Linked DNA regions of Puniceibacterium sp. IMCC21224. The main gene of each other region encodes a partner of the protein of the gene in region 2 in a complex. Links are inferred from orthologs where the notes say so. Each region holds a gene or a part of one and is shown on either strand. Other genes may lie near its edges. The genes, in order: carB and carA.

What was found.
Region 1: the proteins of carA (region 2) and carB are in contact, whole or in part, in a solved structure (PDB 1KEE), measured with the Escherichia coli proteins. The link is inferred for Puniceibacterium sp. IMCC21224 from one-to-one orthologs.

The regions. Positions count from the first base shown.
Region 1 is NZ_LDPY01000001.1:679,603-687,535, forward strand. The notes cover bases 1-3,933. They hold carB (carbamoyl-phosphate synthase large subunit), read left to right. Parts: upstream 1-370; coding sequence 371-3,733; downstream 3,734-3,933. Other genes in these bases: aspS (aspartate--tRNA ligase), read right to left, coding at 1-91; IMCC21224_RS03105 (caspase family protein), read right to left, coding at 3,786-3,933. Also shown: more of IMCC21224_RS03105, read right to left, coding at 3,934-5,696; IMCC21224_RS03110 (MBG domain-containing protein), read right to left, coding at 5,716-7,305; IMCC21224_RS03115 (MBG domain-containing protein), read right to left, coding at 7,308-7,933. UniProt on the Escherichia coli protein: Large subunit of the glutamine-dependent carbamoyl phosphate synthetase (CPSase).
Region 2 is NZ_LDPY01000001.1:1,882,389-1,889,214, reverse strand. The notes cover bases 1,365-4,190. They hold carA (glutamine-hydrolyzing carbamoyl-phosphate synthase small subunit), read left to right. Parts: upstream 1,365-2,113; coding sequence 2,114-3,268; downstream 3,269-4,190. Other genes in these bases: IMCC21224_RS08635 (glycosyltransferase), read left to right, coding at 3,357-4,190; IMCC21224_RS08645 (GatB/YqeY domain-containing protein), read right to left, coding at 1,466-1,930; IMCC21224_RS08650 (hypothetical protein), read left to right, coding at 1,365-1,449. In the rest of the region: IMCC21224_RS08660 (metallophosphoesterase), read left to right, coding at 1-11; IMCC21224_RS08655 (DUF2244 domain-containing protein), read left to right, coding at 46-540; more of IMCC21224_RS08650, read left to right, coding at 541-1,364; more of IMCC21224_RS08635, read left to right, coding at 4,191-5,240; IMCC21224_RS08630 (GntR family transcriptional regulator), read right to left, coding at 5,243-5,890; IMCC21224_RS08625 (pyrimidine 5'-nucleotidase), read left to right, coding at 6,053-6,697; IMCC21224_RS08620 (UbiH/UbiF family hydroxylase), read left to right, coding at 6,743-6,826. UniProt on the Escherichia coli protein: Small subunit of the glutamine-dependent carbamoyl phosphate synthetase (CPSase).

The DNA.
Region 1 (7,933 bases), 1.2 Mb from region 2 along the record:
GGATGCGGTGAACCCATCCCGACAGGCGGACATTGGTGCCCACGTCGGTTTTGGTCAGATCGGCGCAGGAATGGCTGCGATAGGCGTGCATGAGTTGACCCCTTGGGATGCGCAAAAGTTAGCCGCCGATACACCCGTCATGGCCGTGAAAGTCAAGGGAACTGCCGGTTTCGCGCCTCATATTGATGGAAAAGTGGTCTTTGTCCGGGCCTGAGCAGCAAGGCGGCGGCGTCAGGTCGGCGCGGTGGCGTGGATGACGCGGCGTCTGGGGGTTGCGCCGACCCCCGCGATGTCTATAACCCACGACAATTTGCACCCCGGAGGTTCCTTCCGAGGGTCGATCATCCCTGCCGAATAGATGAGGTCAGCCATGCCCAAACGTACCGATATCAACTCGATCATGATCATCGGAGCGGGGCCCATCGTGATCGGGCAGGCCTGCGAATTTGACTATTCCGGTGCTCAGGCATGCAAGGCGCTGCGGGAAGAGGGATACCGGGTCATTCTGGTCAATTCGAACCCCGCCACGATCATGACCGATCCGGAACTGGCCGATGCCACATATATCGAGCCGATCACCCCCGAGATTGTCGCTAAGATCATCGAAAAAGAACGCCCCGACGCGCTGCTGCCAACGATGGGCGGACAGACCGGGCTGAACACCTCGCTCGCTCTCGAAGAGATGGGCGTGCTGGCAAAATACGGCGTCGAAATGATCGGTGCCAAGCGTGAGGCCATCGAGATGGCCGAGGATCGCAAGTTGTTCCGCGAGGCGATGGACCGGATCGGACTGGAAAACCCCAAGGCGTCGATCATCACCGCGCCCAAGTTGCCCAACGGCAAGGCTGACCTGAAAGAAGGTGTGCGGCTGGCGCTGGAAACGCTGGAATATGTCGGCCTTCCGGCGATCATCCGCCCGGCCTTTACCCTTGGCGGCACAGGCGGAGGCGTTGCGTATAACCGCGAGGATTACGAACACTACTGCCGCACCGGCATGGATGCCTCGCCGGTGAACCAGATCCTGGTGGATGAGTCGCTGCTGGGCTGGAAGGAATTCGAGATGGAGGTGGTCCGCGACAAGGCGGACAACGCCATCATCGTCTGTGCCATCGAAAACGTCGATCCCATGGGCGTGCACACCGGCGATTCGATCACCGTGGCCCCGGCACTGACCCTGACCGACAAGGAATACCAGATCATGCGCAACGGCTCGATCGCCGTTCTGCGCGAAATTGGCGTCGAGACCGGCGGGTCGAACGTGCAGTGGGCGGTGAACCCCGCCGACGGCCGTATGGTTGTGATCGAGATGAACCCGCGGGTGTCGCGCTCGTCGGCGCTGGCGTCCAAGGCGACGGGGTTTCCTATTGCCAAAATCGCGGCGAAGCTGGCAGTCGGCTACACGCTGGACGAGTTGGACAATGACATTACTCAGGTGACGCCCGCCAGTTTCGAGCCGACAATTGACTATGTCGTGACCAAGATCCCGCGCTTTGCGTTTGAGAAATTCCCCGGTTCCGAACCGCACCTCACCACGGCGATGAAGTCGGTGGGCGAGGCGATGGCGATTGGTCGCACGATCCACGAATCGATGCAAAAGGCGCTGGCGTCGATGGAGACCGGGTTGACCGGTTTTGATGACATCGAGATCCCCGGCGTGGGGGCCCCGTCCGGTGATGGGGCGTCTGCCGCTGTCAAGGTCGCGGTGATCAAGGCGCTGTCCAAGCAGACGCCGGACCGGATCCGCGTGATTGCCCAGGCGATGCGTCATGGGCTGACCGATGACGAAATCCATGGCGTGACAATGTTCGATCCTTGGTTCCTGGCGCGTATCCGCGAAATTATCGAAGCAGAGGCCGGGGTTATTGCGGCGGGGCTGCCGCAGGATGCCGACGGGCTGCGGGCGCTCAAGATGATGGGCTTTTCCGACGCGCGGCTGGCCCTGTTGACAGGCTTGCCTGAACAAGCGGTGCGCAAAGCCCGGCAGGACAAGGGAGTCGTGGCGAGCTTTAAGCGGATCGACACCTGCGCCGCCGAATTCGAAGCGCAGACGCCTTACATGTATTCCACTTATGAAGTGCCGATGATGGGCGAGGCCGAATGCGAAGCGCGCCCCTCGGACCGCAAAAAAGTGGTGATCCTTGGCGGCGGGCCCAACCGTATCGGTCAGGGGATCGAGTTCGATTATTGCTGCTGCCACGCCTGCTTTGCCCTAACCAAGGCAGGATACGAGACCATCATGGTCAACTGCAACCCCGAGACGGTCAGCACCGATTACGACACCTCCGACCGGCTGTACTTTGAACCGCTGACCTTCGAACACGTGATGGAAATCCTGCGGGTCGAGCAGGATAACGGCACCCTGCATGGCGTGATTGTGCAATTTGGCGGACAGACCCCACTGAAGCTGGCTGATGCGTTGGAAGCCGAGGGCATTCCGATCCTTGGCACCACGCCGGACATGATTGACCTGGCCGAAGACCGCGAGCGGTTCCAGGCGCTGGTGAACATGCTGGGCCTGAAGCAGCCGCACAACGGCATCGCCAGCACGGACGCGCAGGCGCTGGCCATTGCCGAAGGCATCGGCTTCCCGTTGGTGATCCGTCCGTCTTATGTTCTGGGTGGCCGCGCGATGGAAATCGTGCGCGACATGGCGCAGCTTGAACGCTACATCCGCGAGGCGGTTGTGGTTTCAGGCGACAGCCCCGTTCTGCTGGACAGCTACCTGTCCGGCGCGGTGGAACTGGATGTGGACGCGCTGTGCGACGGCAAGGACGTGCATGTGGCGGGCATCATGCAGCATATCGAAGAGGCTGGCGTACATTCGGGCGATTCCGCCTGTTCGCTTCCGCCCTATTCGCTACCAGCCGATATCATTGCCGAGATTGTCACCCAGACACGCGCGCTGGCGCTGGCGCTGAACGTGGTTGGCCTGATGAACGTGCAGTTCGCCGTTAAGGGCAAAGACATCTATCTGATCGAAGTGAACCCCCGCGCATCGCGTACCGTACCCTTTGTCGCCAAGGCGACGGATTCGGCCATCGCCGCCATCGCCGCGCGCATCATGGCCGGAGAGCCGCTGTCGAACTTCCCACTTCGCGCGCCCTATCCCGAAAACGCCGATTACGATTCCGTCTTGCCGCTGGCCGATCCGATGACATTGGCCGACCCGAACATGCCGTGGTTCTCGGTCAAAGAGGCGGTGCTGCCGTTTGCCCGCTTCCCCGGCGTCGACACCATTCTGGGTCCGGAAATGCGATCAACCGGCGAAGTCATGGGCTGGGACCGGTCGTTTGCCCGCGCTTTCCTCAAGGCGCAGATGGGGGCGGGGACCATGCTGCCCGAAGGCGGCACAGTCTTTCTGTCGATCCGCGATGACGACAAGACGCCGCAGATGGCGGAATGTGCGCAGATCCTGTCCGACCTCGGCTTTCGCATCCTCGCCACAGGCGGCACAGCGGCCTTTGTCAAGGCACAGGGCATCGCCTGCGACGTGGTGAAAAAGGTCTATGAGGGGCGCCCGAATGTTGTCGACTTGATGAAGGACAGCGGCATCGATTTGGTGATGAACACCACCGAAGGCGCCGCAGCGGTCGAGGATTCACGCGAAATCCGTTCAGTCGCTCTGTATGACAAGATCCCCTATTTCACGACGGCTGCAGGGGCGCATGCCGCAGCTTTGGCGATGAAGTCGCGGACCGAGGGCGAGCTGGTGGTCAAGTCGTTGCAGGGGTAACATAGCCTTCGACCTTGTCGGGCATAGGGCGGCGCTGGGCCGCCCCGGTCGATCAGTTGACCAACACCCGTGCAACAAATCCGCCGTTGCGCCATTGTACCAGCGCCGCCGTAAAGTTCCGGCCCGGCAGACCATCAACGGTGCTGGTGTAATACCCCGCGTCTTTCAGGCGTTCTTGCACTGCGGCGATGGTCTCGCGGGACCACTGGTCGGCTGCGTCGGTCAGTTGGCCCAGGATTTCACCCCGGTCTTCTGCCGCTCCGCGAAGCAGCATGTTGGCCGCCCCCTGCGGATCGCGGTCGATGCCGCGCCCCTCGTCCAGTAGAATCGCGGCGGCGAGATACCCCTCGCGTGCGCCATCATGCGCCGCACGGGTGAAATATTCCAACGCGTCAGCGGGCGCGTCCACCTGTTCGTTCTGCGCCAGAACACCCAGATTGTAGGTCGCCTTGGCCGACCCTTCGGACGATGCCCGTTTAAGCAGCGCAATCGCTCCCGCGCTGTCCGCGGCGCCCCCCGTCCCTTCGAGCAGGGAAATCGCCAGGTTGATCATCGCGTCATGGCTGCCTGCCTCTGCCGCCGTGCGGTACAACGTGATTGCGGCCTGCACATCCATTTCAACGCCGGTTCCTGTCTCGTACAATTGCGCCAGGCTGACCATGGCGCGCAAATCGCCCCGCCCCGCCGCATCGCGATAGAGCCGCACCGCCTGCCGCAAATCCCCCGACGCCGCCGTCGCCCGTGCCAGCAAGGCCACATAATGCGGTAACTCGGGTGAACGCGCGGCGGCGGCGCTGCAGGCGCGAATTGCATTCAGCGCATTCTCGCTCAGCCGATCGAACGGCACTCCGGGGTTTTCCGCCGTGGCGTCGCGCGGATGGGTCGCCAGGCGCTGACAGATGGTGCCCGGCAGCGCATCCTCGGGGCGCGGAATCGACGCCAGCAACCGCTGCGCCTCATCTACATTCAAACCCTGAGGATAGCGCTCTACATACACTTCGAGCAGTGGGCGCATCCGGCTGCGGCGCGCCAGTTCCCACAGCCGATCCGCATCATCCGCCAAATTCAGCGCCCGGGTCTGAGTTCCGGTTTGCAGATGCGCGACCGCCTCGTCGATATGCGACCCCGCCGGATAACGATCAACGTAGAGCGTCAGCAGTTGCGGATCGCCAGCGTTGACCGCCAGTTGATACAGCATGCTTTCCTCGGAAATGGTCTGCGGCCCGTCGTCGAACTGGAACCGCCGGGTGAGCGACGAATTCTCCCACGGGATCTGTCGCCCGCCGGTCGCGGCCAGCACATCGCGCCGCACCCCGATCATCATCTGCGCAATGTCCTGCCCCGGCGTGTAGATGTGATGCAGCAGTGCCTCGGTGAAAAAGCTGTTTCGCCCGGTGCCGTCGTAAGCGACGTTGTCGGGCTGGGTGGCATAGGCAAATAGAAAATTCGCCGCTGTTCCGACCCGCGCCAGACCTTTTCCAAGGCGCGGGTCTTGCTCCAGCGCTGCACCAAAGGGATTGTCGCGACAAGCATCCAAAAGGACGAGTTTGACGCCGTCCGACCGCTCCATCGCGTTCAGGACCCGCGACAGATCAGCCGTTTGCGTCGTGACATCCGCCGTTGACCGGATCGTCGCATCCGCAGGCACCAGGTAGTTGCGCCCATCCGCCTGAAACCCGTGGCCGGCGTAGAAGAACAGCACCACATCCGCCTCCTCTGCGGCATTGCCAAAGTCGCGCAGCACTGCGTCCATCCGATCCTTTGTCACGTCAGTCTCAAGCGTGACCGTGAACCCGAGCCCGCGCAGCGCCACCGCAATGTCCAGCGCGTCGTTGCGCGGGTTCTCAAGTGTGTCGAACTGCTGGTAATCCGAATTTCCGATGACCAGCGCGACCCGTTCTTCGGCTAACGCTGCCCCGCCCGTCAGCAGGACGGAAAAGACAAAGACGAATACGCGCAACACCGGTATCATGGCGCCAATGTCACAGCCCGACCGCGCGCGACAACTTGATCCCGACGCTGTCGACCGCTGCGGCAATGGTGGTCACTGTCGCCGATTGCAACGACACCAGTTCCGGATCGTCGGCGCGGGCAAAGCTGATCGCCTTGCGAATCTCCGAAGAAGCGGTGCTGACGGCCGCACGCGCTTCGCTCAGGGCGTCACGGCGGATCGCGTCGCGTTGCGCGTCGGTCGTGGCCCCCGCCAGACGCGTATTGGCGCGCGCGCGGGCCCTGTCGGTCTGCACCCGTGCCGTACGCACGATGCGCGCTACGTTCTCCAACCCCGGTGGCAGATCGGTTGAAATTGCATCCAGCTCGTTGGCAAAATCGTCCAAGGCATCCGACAGGCAGGCCAGGTAGCGGTCGGCATCCGACAGGTTCTGCGCACAAGCATCCGCTGCGATCTCCAACGTCGCGGCAAAAGACTGCACAAGCGTCAGCGTGTCGCCTGCATCTTCAACCGCAGCCTCGCCGCCACGCGTAAGCGAGGTTTGCAGGTCATCGGATGGATTGGATGCCGGGGCCTCCATCGCAAGCGGCAACGGTTGCTCGGGCACCGGCCCGCCAGTCACGTCCAGCGCGCCGGTGCCGTAGGTGATGGCGTAATTGTCCAGACCGGCCCCGACGGCAGCGGCGGCGGTGATGTCATAGGGCGCCCCGGCCACCCCGGCGTCAGCGGCGGCGCCATCGCTCGAGAGGCTCAGCGCGGTGACGACATCGGCGAACAGCAGGCCGGTCGCAGTGAAGGCCGAGCCGTCAAAGCTGAAGAGCTCGCCATAGGTTTTGGTCTGGTCGTCGGGTGTCACGATCAGCGGGGCGGGGGTGACGTCCAGCGCGCCGGTGCCGTAGGTGATGGCGTAATTGTCCAGACCGGCCCCGACGGCAGCGGCGGCGGTGATGTCATAGGGCGCCCCGGCCACCCCGGCGTCAGCGGCGGCGCCATCACTCGAGAGGCTCAGCGCGGTGACGACATCGGCGAACAGCAGGCCGGTCGCAGTGAAGGCCGAGCCGTCAAAGCTGAAGAGCTCGCCATAGGTTTTGGTCTGGTCGTCGGGTGTCACGATCAGCGGGGCGGGGGTGACGTCCAGCGCGCCGGTGCCGTAGGTGATGGCGTAATTGTCCAGACCGGCCCCGACGGCAGCGGCGGCGGTGATGTCATAGGGCGCCCCGGCCACCCCGGCGTCAGCGGCGGCGCCATCGCTCGAGAGGCTCAGCGCGGTGACGACATCGGCGAACAGCAGGCCGGTCGCAGTGAAGGCCGAGCCGTCAAAGCTGAAGAGCTCGCCATAGGTTTTGGTCTGGTCGTCGGGTGTCACGATCAGCGGGGCGGGGGTGACGTCCAGCGCGCCGGTGCCGTAGGTGATGGCGTAATTGTCCAGACCGGCCCCGACGGCAGCGGCGGCGGTGATGTCATAGGGCGCCCCGGCCACCCCGGCGTCAGCGGCGGCGCCATCACTCGAGAGGCTCAGCGCGGTGACGACATCGGCGAACAGCAGGCCGGTCGCAGTGAAGGCCGAGCCGTCAAAGCTGAAGAGCTCGCCATAGGTTTTGGTCTGGTCGTCGGGTGTCACGATCAGCGGGGCGGGGTGACGTCCAGCGCGCCGGTGCCGTAGGTGATGGCGTAATTGTCCAGACCGGCCCCGACGGCAGCGGCGGCGGTGATGTCATAGGGCGCCCCGGCCACCCCGGCGTCAGCGGCGGCGCCATCACTCGAGAGGCTCAGCGCGGTGACGACATCGGCGAACAGCAGGCCGGTCGCGGTGAAGGCCGAGCCGTCAAAGCTGAAGAGCTCGCCATAGGTTTTGGTCTGGTCGTCGGGTGTCACGATCAGCGGGGCGGGTGTGACGTCCAGCGCGCCGGTGCCGTAGGTGATGGCGTAATTGTCCAGACCGGCCCCGACGGCAGCGGCGGCGGTGATGTCATAGGGCGCCCCGGCCACCCCGGCGTCAGCGGCGGCGCCATCACTCGAGAGGCTCAGCGCGGTGACGACATCGGCGAACAGCAGGCCGGTCGCGGTGAAGGCCGAGCCGTCAAAGCTGAAGAGCTCGCCATAGGTTTTGGTCTGGTCGTCGGGTGTCACGATCAGCGGGGCGGGTGTGACGTCCAGCGCGCCGGTGCCGTAGGTGATGGCGTAATTGTCCAGACCGGCCCCGACGGCAGCGGCGGCGGTGATGTCATAGGGCGCCCCGGCCACCCCGG
Region 2 (6,826 bases):
ATTCCCGTTAGACACCGAGCGTGCGGATGCTAGAAGCAGATCAGCATGCCATATAACTGGATTCAGAAAGCCCCCGCCGACCCGGCCCAAGAGCTGCGCCTCTGGCCGCATCAATCCCTGCCGCCACGCGGCTTTGCGGCGTTCATGCTGGGCACGTTTGCGCTGGCCACCCTGCCGTTGTTTGTGATGCTGGGAACAATCCTGATGTGGGGTCTGTTGCCCTTTGTGATGCTGGCGCTTGGCGGGGTCTACTATGCGTTGCGGCGCAATGACCGGGACCGGCAGATCCTTGAGGTGCTGACCGTGACCCCCGACGATATGCGTCTGGTGCGCCACGATCCGCGCAAAGCGGCACGGGAATGGCACTGCAATCCCTATTGGGCACAACTGAGGCTGCACCCCGATGGCGGACCGGTACCGAATTACATCACCCTAGCCGGTGCAGGCCGCGAGGTCGAGATCGGTGCCTTTCTGTCCGAGGACGAGCGTATGGCGCTCTATGGTGATCTGTCGGACTGCTTGCGCCGGATGGCGCACTAAATGGCGCAGATCCCAGCCTCACCCAAGCTCAAGCGCGCGGCACTTTTGGCTGCTGCCGTCACCTTTGGCCCAGAACTGTCGTGCCACGGCGCGGCGCTGGTCGCGTCCGAACGCGCCGCGCTGGAGCTGCGGCTGGCCATGCGCGAGCACGCGCGACCCAAGGCGCAGATCGTCACATTTCTGATCCCGCTGGTCGGCGCGCATCACGTTCGCGATTGGGCCGCCGTCAGCGCGCGACTGGCGACCACGCTGCAAAGCCTGCTGAACCAAACCAACCCGAACTGGCGCGCGGTGATCTGTTGCCAGACCCGCCCCACCCTGCCCGACGATCCGCGTATCACCCATCTGCCGTTTGACGACCCCACTCCGGGTAATGACAAATGGCGCAAGCTGGCGGCGCTGTGTGACCACCTTGGTGCGTTGGAACCGATCCCCGGGTATGTGATGAGCTTTGATGCCGACGATCTTTTGCACCGCGCGGCGGTGGCTGAGATGCTGGAAAGACAGGCGCGCGGTTATCTGGTGCAGTCAGGGTATGTCATGGACTACGCCACTGGCGCGATTGCGCTGGCGGATGCGCCCAACCTGAGCCGACCGTTGCGCAAACCGTTTTGGAAGCTGTGTGGCTCGTGCACCGCATTATATCACGATCCGCAGATGTCCGAGGGGGGGGCGTTCCTGCGGGCGATGACGCAGCACGAACACCGGATGTTCCCGTATCTTGCGCGGCTCGCGGGTCACCGGCTGTCGCCGCTGTCACGGCCTGCCGTGCTCTATGTTCTGAACCATGGGGAAAATTTTGGCGCGCGGCGCGGGCGCGTCGGCTTCAAGACCCGGTTTGTCGAACGGTTTCGCATCACCGCCCCCGCCACCTTGTCCGAAATTGCCGCAGACTTCCCGGCGCCCTGAGACGCCGGGTATCGGATCAACCGACAGACAGCCGTTCCTTGACCATCGGTCCGACGCTGCCAAAATCCATCTGACCGGTATACTTGCCTTTGAGCACCGCCATCACCCGCCCCATGTCGCGGATCGAACTCGCGCCGACTTCGGCCACAGCCGCGTCCACGGCTTTGGCCACCTCATCGTCTGACAGCTTGCGTGGCAGGAATTCCTCGATCACCACGATCTCGGCCAGCTCCCGTTCGGACAGATCCAACCGCCCTCCTTCTTCATAAGTCTTGGCACTTTCGCGGCGCTGCTTGACCATTTTCCCAAGGATGGCAAGCACTTCGTCCTCGCCCACCCCCTCATCGTTGCCTTCTCCCCGCACCGCGATGTCGCGATCTTTGATCGCCGCGTTGATCAATCGTATCGTCGACAGCCGGTCAACCGCCTTGTCGCGCATCGCCTGTTTCATCGCCGCGTTGACGCGTGTCCGCAAATCCATTGATCCGCCATCCCCTTGATTTCGCAAATTCCGACCCTATGCGAATCCGTCGCGCCGCGCAACTGCGCCGACGTTACGACAAGTCCCTGTTTTGATTGAATATCACAATTTCATTCAGGCCTTGACCCTCACTGGCCCCGCCCTTAGGTTCCGCCAAGTTTGACCCCCTAACGGAGTCGCGCCATGCCAGACACCATGAATTCCAAGCCCACCGCCTGCCTAGTTCTGGCCGATGGGACCATCTTTTACGGACAGGGCTTTGGCGCTGTTGGTGATACTGTGGCCGAGCTGTGTTTCAACACTGCCATGTCAGGCTATCAGGAGATCATGACAGACCCGTCGTATGCCGGGCAGATCGTCACCTTTACCTTTCCGCATATCGGCAACACCGGCGTCACCCCCGAGGACGACGAAACTGCAGATCCGGTCGCCGCGGGTATGGTCGTCAAATGGATGCCGACGCAATCGTCGAACTGGCGCGCCGCGCAAGAGCTGGGCGATTGGCTGGCCACACGGGGCCGCATCGCCATCGGTGGCATCGACACCCGCCGCCTGACCCGTGCGATCCGCCAGCAGGGTGCGCCCCATGCGGCGCTGTCGCACAATCCGGATGGCGAATTCGATATCGACGCGCTGGTGAAAAAGGCCCGGGCCTTTCCGGGTCTGACCGGTCTGGACCTCGCGCGCGATGTGACCTGTGCACAGTCCTATCGCTGGGACGAGATGCGATGGGCCTGGCCCGACGGCTACACCCGCCAGACCGAGCCGAAGCACAAGGTTGTCGCCATCGACTATGGTGCCAAACGCAATATCCTGCGCTGCCTTGCCTCGGCCGGTTGCGACGTCACTGTGATGCCTGCGACCGCCACAGCCGAGGATGTGCTGGCGCAAAATCCAGATGGCGTGTTCCTGTCCAATGGCCCCGGTGATCCGGCGGCGACCGGCAGCTATGCGGTGCCGATGATTCAGAGCATTCTCGACCGCTCAGAGATCCCGGTCTTTGGCATCTGCCTTGGCCATCAGATGCTGGCGCTGGCGCTGGGGGCCCGCACGGTCAAGATGAACCACGGCCATCACGGCGCCAACCACCCTGTCAAGGAAGTGGCCACCGGCAAGGTTGAGATCACTTCGATGAACCATGGATTCGCCGTCGATAGTCAGAGCCTGCCCCAAGGTGTGGTCGAGACGCATGTGTCGCTGTTTGATGGCTCAAACTGCGGGATTCGGATGGCGGATCGCCCGGTATTTTCAGTGCAGCATCACCCCGAGGCAAGCCCCGGCCCGCAGGACAGTTTCTACCTGTTCGAACGATTTGCCGCCTCAATGGCCAAAATCTGAACAAATCGTCAACAAAATCTGCTGCGCTTTAACGATCAATTAACCAGAGGTTATGCATACAGGACACTCCGTTAATCTGGGGTTCGGTATGTCCGAAAATCGCGTCAGACTGATTGACTGCCAGCGGGCACAGTCCGGTTCTGCCCGGACGCAACCGCTTGCCCGCGTGTTGATGGAACACGGGGGCATCGCGGCCGAGGATATGCTGCGGGTTCTGACCATGGCGCGGCAAACTGGTGCAACCCCTGCTCAGGTTGTTGTGGCAGAGGCTCTGGCCACCCCTGAAACCGTGCTGCATGCCCAGGCGCTGCATTGGGGTGCGACGCAAGTCGATCCGGCGCGCACCCCGCCCGACCCGCAACTGAACACGCTACTTGCACCAGAGTTTTGCCTGTCACACGGTATCCTGCCATGGCATCGTATCGGCGATACGCTGTTGATTGCGACTGCCCGGCCCGACGATTTTGACGCATTGCACAGCCTGTTACCGGACGATATCGGCCCGGTCACGATGGCGCTGGCACTGGAGCGCGATATTCAGACCATCATCGCCGACCGCCACGGGCCACAATTGGTGCGCGACGCGGAACATTGGGTCCGGGCCGAGGAAAGCTGCCGTGATCTCAATCTTCTGACTCCGCGCCGCACGGCAATTGGATTGCTCTTTGCCAGCCTCTGCCTGTGTATCCTCGCGCTTTCCCCACAGCTGTTCTTTGCCGCAGCCTTTGCGCTCGCCCTTGTTGCGCTGATTTTTGCACAGATCCTCAAAGTTGGCGCGGCTATTGCGGCACATCGCTCGGGACCAATAGCAGACACCGTCCTACAGGGCGTGACGCCGACGATGTCGATTCTGGTGCCACTGTATCGAGAAGAGCGTATTGCCGAGGCGCTTCTGGCCCGCCTTGATCGGCTGCAATACCCGCGTGCGCAGCTTGATGTGATTCTGGCGCTTGAGGCAACGGACCAACAGACCCGTTCGGTACTGGCTGCGGTGCACCTGCCGTCCTGGATCCGCGTGATCGAAGTGCCATCGGGCAGCATCACCACCAAGCCGCGCGCGCTCAATTATGTGCTGCGGTTTTGCCGCGGAGAAATCATTGGCATCTATGACGCCGAGGATGCCCCTGCCCCGGATCAATTGCTGCGCGTTGCCGGGCGGTTCAGCCGCGCGCCACCTCAGATGGCTTGCCTGCAGGGCATTCTGGATTTCTACAACCCGCGCGCCAATTGGCTCTCGCGGTGTTTTGCCATCGAATATGCCACTTGGTTTCGGGTTGTTCTTCCCGGTGTCGCCCGGCTTGGCTTTCCGATCCCGCTGGGTGGGACCACCGTGTTTTTCCGCCGCACCGCTCTGGATCATGTACAAGGCTGGGACGCGCACAATGTGACCGAAGACGCCGATCTGGGCGTCCGACTGGCCCGCTATGGCTACCGCACTGAACTGCTGGCCAGTGTGACCCGCGAAGAGGCCAACAACCGGCCGTGGCCTTGGGTCAAGCAACGCTCGCGTTGGCTCAAGGGTTATATGATCACCTATCTTGTGCATATACGGCATCCGCTGCGGCTGTGGCGGGATCTGGGGACTTGGAAGGCGGTTGGGTTCAACATCTTTTTCCTGTCGTCGATCCTTCAGGTTCTTCTGGCGCCGATTTTGTGGACTTTTTGGCTCAAACTTATTGGCCTTCCGCATCCGCTGGACGGCATCCTGACGGCGTCCTGGCTGACCGCACTGATCGGACTATTCCTGACCAGCGAAGCGATATCGCTCATCGTGGCCATCGCCGCTGTGGCACGCAGCCCGCATCAAAGGCTGATGCTATGGATTCCGACGATGATCCTTTATTTTCCGTTGGCAGTTTTTGCCGCCTATAAGGCGCTGTACGAGGTTGTCGCCCGACCATTCTATTGGGATAAAACCGCGCATGGCCATTCCCTGCCCGACAGCGCCGGTGCCGACCTGCCGCCCGACTGAACCTATGCGCGCCGAGACTGCGAATCGAGTTTGAGCCGGGTCACAAACGCCACCGAGATATGATCGCGCAACGCGCGGTAGGCCGCCGCCTCATCACGCCTGGCAATCGCATCCACAATCGCCTGATGTTCCGCCAGCGCGACCTCGCCCCTTCCGTCAGCGGCCAGCGACGTTGTCGCCATCAACGCCATGGACCGGTGAACAAGATCAAGCTGCTGCACCAGATAGCGGTTGTGCGACGCAAGGTGGATCTGCTTGTGAAACCGCCGGTTGGCCCGGGACAGCGCCTGCGGATCACCCAGAAGTGCATGATCGTCGACCACCATGTCACTCAGAACCTGGAGTTCCTCTGCTGTGGCGTGACGTGCAGCCAGCCGCGCGGCCAACCCCTCAAGCTCGGTCCGGACCGCATATAGTTCGGCCATCTGGTTGTGATCCAGCGACGCCACAATCAGTGATCGACCGTCGCGCGCCAATAAAGATTGGGTTTCAAGCCGTTGTAATGCCTCACGAATCGGCGTCCTAGACACACCAAACCGTTCTGCAAGATCGCTTTCGACCAGACGATCGCCGGGGCGATAGACGCCGACGTCGATCGCTTCGAGGATCAGCGCATAGGCGTCCTTTTGCTGCGGTTTGGTCTGGGTCATCCGGGTTCCTTTGGCGCTGTCCGCCACCCTAGCCCCGCAATGCATGTGCAATCAAGTATCGCGGGGATCCGACATGCCGGGCGACCCCCTCACCCGAAAGGCTGACCTGTACAGTTGCGGATTTCAGTTCCGTTCCACGCAGAAACGCACTACCCTGAAGTCATGACAAAAAAGAGCTTCTCGCATGTCCGCCACTGGGTGTTCGATCTCGACAACACCTTGTACCCGCCTGCCGCGCGTCTGTTCGATCAGATCGAGGAGCGGATGACCCGCTTTGTCATGCAGGCGCTGGGAATCGACAAGACGCGCGCCAACCAGTTGCGCACACAGTATTGGCAGACCTACGGCACCACGCTGGCGGGGTTGATGCGTGAACATGACGTAGACCCCGCGCCGTATTTGCACGAGGTTCACGACATCTCGTTTGACGCGCTGGTGCCGGATCCCCATCTGGCGCGGCTGATCTCTGAATTACCGGGGCGCAAGATCGTCTATACCAACGGCTCGGCCCCCTATGCCGCGCAGGTGCTGAGGGCGCGCGGATTAGATGCCGCGTTTGACGCGATCTATGGCGTGGAACATGCTGATTTCGCACCAAAACCCGAACGCGCAGCGTTTGACGCCATCTTCGCACGCGATGGCACCGACACCGCAACCGCAGCGATGTTCGAGGATGATCCACGTAACCTGACCGCTCCGCATGAAATGGGAATGCGCACGGTACATGTGGCACCGGATCGGCTTGAGGCGGCGCATATTCACCATCATACCGATGATCTGAACACCTTTCTTGCGCGGCTGACCTGAGACTGGCGACGCAGGTCTGCAGGATCACCGGGACAGGAGCCCAGAATGGACTGTGACATCGTGATTTCCGGTGGCGGCATTGCCGGACTAACGGCGGCGGCGGCCTTCGGGGCACAGGGATTTTCAATC